2 regions of the Bradyrhizobium sp. AUGA SZCCT0222 genome follow, and region 1 is predicted to be linked to the other one. Evidence: predicted binding sites of a transcription regulator. Region 1 holds the regulator's gene; the other holds the start of a gene.
The links. Region 1 encodes LexA, which represses DNA repair genes until DNA is damaged. Its sites were predicted from a motif close to TGTTCNNNNTGTGTTCNG; they were not measured.
Positions count from the first base shown of each region.

Region 2: a site for LexA is predicted at 2,720-2,737, ahead of JQ629_RS00280 (single-stranded DNA-binding protein). Genes of this name have one in related genera too.

Region 1 covers NZ_JAFCLX010000029.1:33,487-39,464, forward strand. The annotation lists partial or broken gene JQ629_RS23590 (ComEC/Rec2 family competence protein) at 331-1,632, shown strand; gene JQ629_RS23595 (hypothetical protein) at 1,675-2,091, opposite strand; gene JQ629_RS23600 (hypothetical protein) at 2,231-2,470, opposite strand; gene lexA (transcriptional repressor LexA) at 2,705-3,412, opposite strand; gene JQ629_RS23610 (molybdopterin molybdotransferase MoeA) at 3,653-4,864, opposite strand; gene JQ629_RS23615 (HAD-IA family hydrolase) at 4,877-5,503, opposite strand; gene JQ629_RS23620 (hypothetical protein) at 5,657-5,959, shown strand.
Region 2 covers NZ_JAFCLX010000001.1:53,115-59,092, forward strand. The annotation lists gene uvrA (excinuclease ABC subunit UvrA) at 1-1,441, opposite strand, end outside; gene JQ629_RS00275 (outer membrane protein) at 1,710-2,465, opposite strand; gene JQ629_RS00280 (single-stranded DNA-binding protein) at 2,931-3,422, shown strand; gene JQ629_RS00285 (DUF2306 domain-containing protein) at 3,677-4,075, shown strand; gene gyrA (DNA gyrase subunit A) at 4,302-5,978, shown strand, end outside.

The DNA.
Region 1 (5,978 bases):
TTCCACCTCCGGAATCTTTGCAAAATTTCGCCCCGGATGATGCCCGGGGGCTTCTTCGTGCGTCAAATCGTCCGGTGGCAACGGTCAGTAAGTGCCAGTGGCGATTAAAGTAGTCGCCGTTTTCCCCAGCTAACTATCTGCATCTACATAGTATGTACCAGCAGTCCCGAGCTCTTTCGGCTAGCGGCCGTGAGTGCGATTCCCCGCGACGATAGCCTACTTACCCGGCGCTGACTTTTGCAAATAGCGGTGTTTGTTCTCAAGAGAGCAATCTCGATTTAGTTGAGCAAATTGAGGCATTTGTGGAATTTTCATTTCGTCGCTTGACTATTTGCGATCAAGAAATGGTCGGCGGTGGCGGCACTCGCCGCGTCGGCGTTTTATCTGTTGCTCTCCGGCGCTGAAGTCGCGACCCAGCGTTCGTTCTTCATGACGGCCGTGGTGCTGATCGCGGTCATGGTCGACCGCCGCGCCATCACGTTTCGAACGCTCGCGGTCGCGGCCCTCATTGTCTTGACCATCGCACCGGAGGCGCTGGTGCATCCGAGCTTCCAGATGTCGTTTGCGGCGACCCTCGGACTGGTGGCGCTGGTGCAACTCGGCATGCCGCGCCTGTTCGCGCAGCCGGATCATTCCGCGACCGCGCAGGTGGCGCTGTGGGGCGGCCGCGAGATCACGATGCTGCTCCTGGCCTCATTGGTGGCGGGCCTGGCCACCACGCCTTACGCGGCGTTTCATTTCCACCGGGTGACGCCCTATGGCGTGCTCGCCAATCTCGCGGCGATGCCGGTGGTCTCGGCGCTGGTGATGCCGGCGGGCCTGCTCGGCCTGGTTGCGATGCCCTTTGGTTTTGACGGCGTGTTCTGGGCCATCATGGGCGTCGGCATCGACTGGATGATCGTTGTCACGCAATGGGTCGCGGCCTTGCCGGGCGCGGTTGGTCGTGTGCCGGCGTTCGGCATCGGCCCGCTGATTGCGGCCAGCCTTGGCATCATCCTGCTCGGCCTGTTGCGGACGCCGCTGCGCTATACCGGCGCGGCCGTGGTGCTGGTGGCGGCGGTGTGGGCGGCGAGGGTGCCGCAGCCGGACATCCTGATCTCCGCCGACGGGCGCAATGTCGGTGTCCGCGGCCAGGACGGCAAACTGCATTTGATGCGCGCGGCCAAGGGCGCCGCGAGGGATGGCTTCCTCGTCAAGGAATGGCTGGCGGCGGATGCCGACGCCCGAAAGCCTGCCGATGCCTCGCTCACCGAGGGCGTCTCATGCGACGAGAGCGGCTGCGTGATGCAAGGCGCCGGTGGCGGGTTCGTGGCATTGGCGCTGCGGCCGGAAGCGCTGGCGGATGATTGTGAGCGCGCGGCGCTGGTGGTGACAGCAAGGCAGGCGCCTGCGGCGTGCGGCGCCTCGGTGATCTCTGCGGAGCGTCTGCGGCGGCAGGGCGCCATGGTGCTGCGGCGAAGCGGCAGCGGATTTACCATCGATGCCGTCAAGCTCCGGGGCGTCGATCGTCCATGGTCGCCAGCGATCGCGGGCGAGTGGGACGCGGAGACAACCATCCTCGCGCCGCGCCGTACGGCGCCGCGTGCGGTCGATGCGACCCCGTCGGAAGCGGATCTCCAGGCCGAGGAATAAGGATTCACGTTCCCCGGCGGGGCGCGACCGGCGGCGCGGAATTCAACCGGTGGAAAGCGGTGTCGCCGTGTCCGCCTTCGTTGTTGTGCGCTCGGGAATCGGATGCACCACCGGCAATTGCAGCACGGTGACGCGCTGACCCTCGCAAAGCTGCGTCACCAGCACATGGCTGCCGTCGGGAAATTCGATCGCGTCGTGGTGACGTTCCTTGATATGCGGATCGATGGTGTTGAACTTGCCGACGCGAAAACCGATCGTCCGCGTCCAGATCCAGCGATTGTCGTATTTGACGTCTTGCGCGAAGGCCAGTTCGGTCCCGGGCAGCATGCAGACCGCGACTGCGGGGTCGCGTTCGCTGGCAAAGCCGCGGGTCGAGGTGCCGCGGAAGGTGGTCGATATCAATGTCTCGCCGGCCTCAGCAGGACGCGTTGCCATCGCGTGCAAACTATAGTCACACATCGGATCGCTCCCTCGTAAGAGATAGAGACCCGTGCCTCCCTCGAGGCGCTGGCCTCTATCAGAGTGGACTTGAGCAAAGTCTATTCCTGTTCTGGGCAATAGTGCGACGGAAAGGCCGGCGTGCCCGATCACAAACGCGCTACGGCGGCTGCGGATCTTCGGGCATCGGCGGCAGCGGCAGTTCGAAGGCGCCGAGATGGAATTGCTCCCTTCCGTCGTCGGCAATCCCGGGCAGCGCGACCAGCGTGAACGCAGCCTCCGGATATTGCTGCCAGATCGCGAGATCTTCCGCCGTCACCATCAGCCAGCCGAACCGGAGCATGTAGCGGCCCGGCTCGGTCACGAGTCCCGCCCTCTGCCAGGTGATCTTGGTGATCATATTGCTGACCACGTCTCGTCCCCCCGGTTTTTGCGTCTTCGCGTTGAAAACGCGTCAAACCAACCATCCTCGCCCGCACAGCTTTTGCCGCATTCTGGGCAATTGTGCGACGCGTGGCCCCACCGTTCTCCGTCATGACGGCCACAGCCGTCAGAAGGATGCCCGGCACTCGGCCGGGCATGACGACTTCGGATAAGGAATGACGCTACTGACGCCCGCGAAAGCGGGCCGCCCTCAGTACTTGCGGTACAGCCCGATCAGCTTGCCCTGAATCCGGACCCGGTTCGGCGGCAGGATGCGGACTTCATAGGAGGTGTTGGCGGGCTCCAGGGCGATCGAGGCGCCGCGGCGGCGGAAGCGTTTCAGGGTGGCTTCCTCCTCGTCGATCAGCGCCACCACGATATCGCCGGTGTCGGCGGTCTCGTTGCGCTGGATCAGCGCCATGTCGCCGTCGAGAATGCCGGCGTCCACCATGGAATCGCCGCGGACTTCGAGCGCGTAATGTTCGCCGGAGCCGAGCATGTCAGGCGGTACGCTGATGGTGTGGCTGCGGGTCTGCAGCGCCTCGATCGGGGTGCCGGCGGCGATCCGGCCCATTACGGGAACGGCGACCGGACGGTTGCCATCGTCCTCGGCGGGCGCGCTGGCGGCGCGGACCTTGCCGAGCGTGCCTTCGATGACGCTGGGAGTGAAGCCGCGGCGGCCGTTGCCGTTACCGGCGCCCGCAAGCTCGGGCAGCTTGATGACTTCGATGGCGCGGGCACGGTTGGGCAGGCGGCGGATGAAGCCGCGCTCTTCCAGGGCGGTGATGAGGCGGTGGATACCGGACTTGGAGCGGAGGTCGAGCGCATCCTTCATTTCGTCGAAGGAGGGCGGCACGCCGGCTTCCTTGAGCCGTTCGTTGATGAAACGCAGAAGTTCATACTGTTTGCGCGTAAGCATCTCGAGCAATCCCCCGGTTGGCGCGTCGTAATTCGTGGTCGTTCAGTTTCGCGGTACTTCAGTTTCGCGGTTCTCAGTTGCGAGTGCGGTCTCAAATTCGGAAGTCCAAAACTCCCATTTGTAGACACCAGCTCTCGAAACAAATCATGAACGGACACTATATGTTCGATACATGTTCCGCAACCACTTAATTTCAGGTGAACGCGCGCCGACTTCGCCCGAACAGGCCGTCGCAATGCGTCATTCCGGCAGGCGCAGGAACTCGCATGGCGTGCCTTTCGGCAGCGCCGGCGCAAACGGCGGACGTATCAAAAGCGCCCGTGCCGCAGCGAGATTTCCAAGCAGCGACGAGTCCTGGTGGCTCACCGGCACCGCGATCAACGCACCGTCTTCGCGCCGTTCGAGCCGTGCGCGCAAATAGTCTTCGCGCTGGTCGTTGGCGGGAAGATCGCGGCCGAGCAGGGCGGTCTCACGCACGTGATGGATGGTTTTTCGGCCCGACAGCGCGCGAATCAGCGGCACCAGAAACAGGAAGCCGCAGACATAGGACGAGACCGGATTGCCGGGCAGGCCGATCACCCGCATCGCGCCGAGGCGGCCGTGCATCATCGGCTTGCCCGGCCGCATCGCGATGCGCCAGAACGCCATGGCGACGCCCTCGGCCTCCAGCGAGCGCTTGACGAGGTCGTGGTCGCCGACCGAGGCGCCGCCCATCGTGATCAGGATGTCGGCGCCCGACGCGCGGGCGCGGCGGATGCCCTCGGTGGTCGCCTCGAGCGTGTCGGCGGCGATGCCGAAATCGATGGTTTCGGCGCCCTCGGCCCGCGCCAGCGCGCGCAGCGCGTAGCCGTTGGAGTAGACGATCTGGCCCGGGCCCGGGGTCGAGCCCGGCATCACCAGCTCGTCGCCGGTGGCGAGCACCGCCACCTTGGGGCGGCTGATCACGGCGAGTTCCGGATAGTTCATGCCGGCGGCGAGCGACAGATCGCGGTCGGTGAGGCGGCTTCCCCTGGAGAGCAGCACATCGCCCTCGCGAAAATCGGCGCCGGCGGCGCGGATATGCCGTCCCGGTTTGGCGGTTTCCGTGATCGTGATGTGGTCGCCGCCGGCGGCCGTGTCTTCCTGGATGATGACGGCGTCGGCGCCATCAGGGATCACCCCGCCGGTGAAAATCCTGACCGCTTCGCCCGGGCCCACCTTGCGTTCGAACGGGCGGCCCGCCGCGACTTCGCCGATCACCTTCAGCCGCGCGGAGAGGTCGGCGGCATCGGCCGATCGCACCGCATAGCCGTCCATCGCCGACATCGCCTGCGGCGGCTGGGTGCGCTTTGCCGCAAGGTCGCGCGCGAGCACCCGATGCCAGGCGGTGTCGAGTGCGGCCATTTCTTCCGCCAAGGGATCGGCGCCCGCAAGGATCGCGGCCAGCGCATCAACGACCGGCATCAGGGCCACGGCAACACCCTCTCAAATTCCCAGCGCGGCGAGCGCCTTTGCGACGTCATCCGGCCCTGTCACATGTACCGCGGCCAGGCCGCGCGCCCGCGCGCCGTCGATGTTCGCGGCGGAATCGTCGAAGAACACGATGCGGGAGGCGGGAACACCGATCGCCATGACGACGTGATCATAGGCCGCCGCATCGGGCTTTCGAAGCCCGATCGTCGATGACAGGTAGATTTCACGGAAATGGCCGAGCACGCCGGCATAGGCCTGGCTGAAATGCACGACATGCGCGTTATTGGTGTTGGAGAAGGCATAAAGCGGCAGGCGTTGTCCGGCGCGCGCCAGCGATGCGGCGATGTCGGGCATTTCGCCGGCGAAGATCGCGTTCCAGCCTTCCAGGAACTGGGCGTCCGATATCCCGATGCCGAGTGAGCCACGCAGGCCTGCGAAGAATTCGGCGTCGCTGATCTCGCCCCGCTCGTGGCGATGCCAGGCGTCATTGGGCAAGAACCGCTCGACCAGCTGTGCGGGCTCGCAGCCGGCATGGCCGGCCCAATTGGCCACCACCTTGCCGAAGTCGATATCGAGTACGACGCGTCCAAGATCGAACAGGAGCGCGTCGGCGGAGTTGGGGAGAAGCGGGGCGTTCATGCCAGACGTTTACAAAACTGGACCGCTCTGGGCAACGACTGGCTGCAACCAGCAAAATGCGTGTTTTCGCGAGCAACTTCCGCCCAATCCAGCACTTAGGCTGGCGCGGGAGCTGTGCTAAGCGTTTGGCCGGAAAGTCCGGGGAGTGATCGCATGAAAATGATTGGTATCGTGGCTGTGATGGTCTTGCTGGCCGGGCCGGCGTTGGCACAGCAGGCACCCGTTCAACAATACGGGGAGCCGGACAAGGAAAAGTCGCCGTCGGAGATCGCGGCGGCGAAGGAGGCCGAGCGGGCCTACAAGCGGTCGCTGGGCAATATTCCGGAGCAAAAGAGCACGGATCCCTGGGGAACCGTGCGCAGCGACAATGCCGCCCCGAAAGCCGCAGCCAAGCCGCCCGCGAAGCCGAAGGCAGCCAAGACGGATATCAAGACCGAGACCACCGCAAAACAATAACAGCCGCCCGCCGGCAGCT
Region 2 (5,978 bases), on a different contig from region 1:
CGGCGCGGCGCACCGAGAGTTCGCTGATCTCGCCGATATGCTTGCCGCCGATCTTGACGCACAGCGCCTCCGGCTTCAGCCGGTAGCCGTGGCAGCCCTCGCAGGGAATGTCCGAAAAATACTTGGCCAGCTCCTCGCGCGCCCATTCGCTTTCGGTCTCGCGAAAACGGCGATTGAGGTTGGTGATGACGCCCTCGAACGGCTTCTTGGTGTCGTAGGAGCGTACCCCATCCTCATAGGAGAACTTGATCTCGTCGTCGCCGGAGCCGTGCAGGATCGCGGCCTGGGTTTTCTTCGGCAGGTCCTTCCATTTGGTGTCGAGCGTGAACTTGTAGAACTTGCCGAGCGCGGTCAGCGTCTGGATGTAGTAGGGCGAGGACGATTTGGACCAGGGCGCGATCGCGCCCTTGCGCAAGGTCAGCTCCTTGTCGGGGATGACGAGGTCCTCGTCGATATGCTGCTCGACGCCGAGGCCGCCGCAGGCCGGGCAGGCGCCGTAGGGGTTGTTGAAGGAGAACAGCCGGGGCTCGATCTCGGGAATGGTGAAGCCGGATACCGGGCAGGCGAATTTTTCGGAGAACAGGATCCGCTCCGGGCCGCTCTTGTCGTGGATCTTTGCGGTCTTCTTGTCGGACTTCTTTTCGGACTTCTTTTCGTCGTCGGTGCTGCCCGCGGGCGCGTCGGCGTATTCGATCACCGCGAGGCCTTCGGCGAGCTTCAGCGCGGTCTCAAAGCTTTCGGCTAGACGCTGGCCGATATCGGGGCGTACCACGATGCGATCGACGACGACGTCGATGTCGTGCGGGAATTTCTTGTCGAGCGTGGGCGCCTCGGCGAGCTCATAGAAGCTGCCGTCGATCTTGACGCGCTGAAAACCCTTCTTGAGGTATTCGGCGAGCTCCTTCTTGTATTCGCCCTTGCGGCCGCGCGCGACCGGCGCCAGCAGATAGAGCCGCGTGCCTTCCGGCAGATCAAGCACACGGTCGACCATCTGCGACACCAGCTGGCTCTCGATCGGCAGGCCCGTCGCGGGCGAGTAGGGCACGCCGACGCGTGCCCATAAGAGGCGCATGTAGTCGTAGATCTCGGTGACGGTGCCGACGGTCGAGCGCGGGTTTTTCGACGTCGTCTTCTGCTCGATCGATATCGCCGGCGACAGGCCGTCGATCTGGTCCACATCCGGCTTCTGCATCATCTCGAGGAACTGGCGCGCATAGGCCGAGAGCGACTCGACGTAGCGGCGCTGGCCCTCGGCATAGATGGTGTCGAAGGCGAGCGAGGATTTACCTGAGCCGGATAGGCCGGTGAACACCGCGAGCTTGTCGCGGGGAATCTCGACGTCGATGTTCTTCAGATTGTGCTCGCGCGCGCCGCGGATCGTTATCGCGCGCGTTCCCGAGCCGGCGTTGGTTTGGCGCTTCGCCCTCAGCACTTCATCCATATCGGCATTTCCAGGCGCGTGGAGGCGCGCCACGTTGGGCGCGCATGGCCAGGGAAGACCTAAGCCGGGCGCCGATGGCAGAAAGCTGGAACGTAGGAAGAACGGGCCGGGATTTCCAGTGCTCGCAGCGAGCCATCAACGGTTTGTTTTGCAATGAGTTGCCATGGGATCGCAATGGCAGCAGATGGCAGCGGAACCGCAGAGCACATAAAACAAAAAGGCCGGCGCGAGGCCGGCCTTTTCATCAAATCGTTTGGTGCAGCGAAGCTCAGTACTTCGCGATGACCGGGCCGCCCCAGCGATAGTTGACGCGGACGGTCACGAGATCGACGTCCTGACGGATGCGTTCGCTGAAGGTGCCGCCAGCCACATTCGTGAAGGTGCTGGTTCGGTTCCCCATGAACAGATGATCGTATTCGACGGCGGCCGACCAGTTCGGGGCGAAGCCGTATTCGAGGCCGGCACCGACCACACCACCCCAGCGATTGTCATCGTTAGACGAGGCGATCAGCGCGTTGCCGACAGTGGCATTGATGCGATAGCGATCGGCGGTCACAGCTGCACCGCCCTTGACGTAAAACAGAACGTTGTTGGCGGCGTAACCGACCTGACCGGTGAGCAGGCCGAACGCGTCGACCTTCGAGCGAATGGTCGTTCCCGCGCCAAAGCCCACGGGTCCAAGGCTCACGCTGCTGCCGCTGAAGTCGGCCCAGTTGCCCTGTCCTTCAACGCCGAACACCCAGGTGCCGGCCTGCCAGCGATAGCCGATCTGGCCACCGGCAGTGCCGCCGCTTGCATCGTGGCAACCTTCGCTGGCAACGAACACGCCAGCGCCGTTCAAGGCATCCCAGCACTTGCGGCTCGTACCCCAACCACCGTTGGCACCGACGTAGAAGCCGCTCCAGTCGTAGATGGCCGCGATCATCGGGGGCGCCTTGGTGTAGGGACGCGCAGCGAGATCAGCAGCCGCGGCGGGAGCCGCGAAGGCAACGAGAGCAACCGTACCCAGCAAAAACTTCTTCATTTCAAATAGTCCCCAGTCCTTTGTCCGCTTCCCGTTGATCCCGAAGCGTTTTCGTCCAAGACGCGAGCGCCGCGCCGCTGGATAAATCCATACGCCGATTCAACCGGAAATGCCGTCTCCGAAATGCAACACTCGCGGGTGAAGTGCGGGCTCTTCAAGGTAATGATTTGTTTAGAATATCCGCCGCGCAGCTCCGGGTGGGGCACGGACCAAATACCGAAATACCGGCCGGATGTGGATGACCTGAGGTTGCGTAGAACAAAACTGGAACAATGCCGCGGGCAATGCTATATGTGGATAACCGCTGCTTTGCCGAGGGATCGCTAAGTCGGGGCGGCCATCGGGCGTATAGGGTCGTCTCAAATGTCCCTGACAGGATGAGGCGGCCAATCCGGCGGCCCGTGCCGGCCGATTGCAGCGGTCGGGCAGCAGTTTTTTGGTACCGATTTTGAGTGGAGAGCGACGATGGCGGGAAGCGTGAACAAGGTGATCCTGGTCGGAAACCTCGGCAAGGATCCGGAAATCCGGCGGACACAGGACGGGCGGCCGATCGCCAATCTGAGCATCGCGACCTCGGAAACCTGGCGCGACAAGGGTACCGGTGAGCGCAAGGAAAAGACCGAGTGGCACCGCGTCGTGATCTTCAATGAAGGGCTCTGCAAGGTCGCCGAGCAGTACCTGAAGAAGGGCGCCAAGGTTTACATCGAGGGCGCGCTGCAGACCCGCAAATGGACCGACCAGAGCGGGGTCGAGAAATACTCGACCGAAGTGGTGCTGCAGGGCTTCAATTCGACCCTGACCATGCTCGACGGCCGGTCCGGCGGCGGGGGCGGCAGTTTTGGCTCCGACGATTCCAGCGGCGATTTTGGCGGCGGCCAGGCCACTTCCGCGCCGCGCCGCGCGGTAGCCGCCGGCGCCGGCCGCAACAACGACATGGACGACGATATCCCGTTCTGATCGGGGTCTGTCCGACCAACCGGGCTAGCGTGCTGCCATAAAATCGGCGGCTCGGGCAAGCTCGGTTGGCTCGTGTGTATTCTTACAAATCTGATCCAACGGGTTGATTCCATGGGCATGCGCTTGTGCGACGCAACATTTTGACTCGCGTCTATGTAAATGATATTTACATTAGGAGATCGATTTAGCGTTTTCGCCGCGCGTGATGCCGTCGAACCGGCGGCAGCCGGATGGAACCTTGGGGAGCGTCCGTCATGAGCTTCGCGCCGCTGCTGGATGCCGCCCCCGCGATCCCGCTTCATGCCTTTGCGGCGATGGCGGCCTTTGCGCTTGGCGTGGTGCAGTTCGCGGCCCCGAAGGGAACGCTGCCGCACCGGACGCTTGGCTGGATCTGGGTTGGCCTGATGGCCGTGGTCGCGATCTCCTCGTTCTGGATCCACGAGATCAGGCTGCTGGGTCCCTGGAGCCCGATCCATCTGCTGTCGATCTTCACGCCGATCATGCTGGTGCTCGGCGTGTGGTACGCGCGCCGGCACAAGGTCCGCGGCCACAAGATCACGATGATCTCGATCTTTGCCGGCGCGCTGGTTGTTGCGGGGCTGTTCACCTTCGTTCCCGGGCGGATTATGCACGCGGTGGTTTTCGGCCAATAGGCGACGCTGAGAACACCGGTTTTGACGAGTTGGATTTGGCCGCGGAGACGGCCGTATCGGGGGCCCGGAAATGGCTGGCGCGATGACTTGCCGGAAGGGCGCCGCGGGTCCTGTAAGTCCATGAAAAAACGAAGGGAAAAACAGCTGGCCGGGAGCGCCTTGGGGTGGTTAAAAGCACCCCGATACGCTATATGATTCCCAGCCTAGAACTGACCGGATTCCCCCTTTGTCTGATAACGATGAGAACAAGCCCGGCGAGCCGCCGGCGCCTTCCGATATTCGTCCCGTTTCCATTCTGGACGAGATGAAGCGCTCCTATCTGGATTACGCCATGAGCGTGATCGTGGCGCGTGCGCTGCCGGATGCCCGCGACGGCCTGAAGCCGGTGCATCGCCGCATTCTGTACTCGATGTACGAACAGGGGCACACGCCGGACAAGAAATACGTCAAATCCGCGCGCGTCGTCGGTGACGTGATCGGTAAATATCATCCGCACGGCGACCAGTCGATTTACGACGCGATGGTCCGGATGGCGCAGGAATTCTCCATGCGCGTGCCGCTGATCGACGGGCAGGGGAACTTCGGCTCCGTCGACGGCGATCCCCCGGCAGCCTACCGGTATACCGAAGCGCGCCTGACGAAATCGGCGCTCGCCGTGCTCGGCGATATCGACAAGGACACCGTCGATTTCCAGGCCAATTACGACAATTCGGAGAGAGAGCCGTCGGTTCTGCCGGCCAAGTTCCCGAACCTCCTGGTCAACGGTGCCGGCGGCATCGCCGTCGGCATGGCGACCAACATCCCCCCGCACAATCTCGGCGAAGTCATCGACGCCTGCACGGCGCTGATCGACAACCCCGCGCTCGGGATCGACGACCTCATCAACATCGTACCCGGCCCCGATTTTCCGACCGGCGGCATCATCCTCGGCCGCCAGGGTATCCGTTCGGCCTATCACCTCGGCCGCGGCTCGATCGTGATGCGCGGCAAGGTCGCGATCGACACCATCCGCAAGGACCGCGAAGCGATCATCATCACCGAAATTCCCTACCAGGTGAACAAGGCCACCATGGTGGAGCGCATCGCCGAACTGGTGCGCGAGAAGAAGATCGAGGGCGTCTCGGACCTGCGCGATGAATCGTCCCGCGAGGGCCTGCGCGTTGTCGTCGAACTGAAACGCGAAGCGGTGCCGGATGTCGTTCTGAACCAGCTCTATCGTTTCACGCCGCTGCAATCGAATTTCCCGGCCAACATGCTGGCGCTGGATTCCGGCCGCCCGCTGACCATGAACCTGAAGGACCTGCTGACGCTGTTCATCGCGTTCCGCGAGCAGGTCATCACGCGCCGGACCAAGTTCCTGCTCAACAAGGCCCGCGACCGCGCCCACATCCTGGTCGGTCTCGCCATTGCCGTCGCCAATATCGATGAGATCATTCGCGTGATCCGCGCCTCGCCGGATCCCACCACCGCCCGCGACAGCCTGATGGCGCGGGACTGGCCGGCGCGGGATGTCGAGGCGATGATCACGCTGATCGACGATCCCCGGCACCGGATGACCGCCGAAGGTACCGCGCGGCTGTCGTTCGAGCAGGCCAAAGCCATTCTCGACCTCCGCCTGCAGCGTCTGACTGCGCTGGGCCGCGAGGAGATTTCCGAGGAGCTCGACAAGCTCGCGGTGGAGATCGCCGACTATCTCGAGATTCTGCGCTCGCGTGCGCGGGTGCAGGCCATCGTCAAGGCCGAGCTCGCCGAGGTGAAGGCCGATTTCGCCACCCCGCGCAAGACCGTCATCATGGAGCAGGAAGACGAGGTCGAGGACGAGGACCTGATCCAGCGCGAAGACATGGTGGTCACGGTCTCGCATGCCGGCTACGTCAAGCGCGTGCCGCTGTCGGCCTACCGG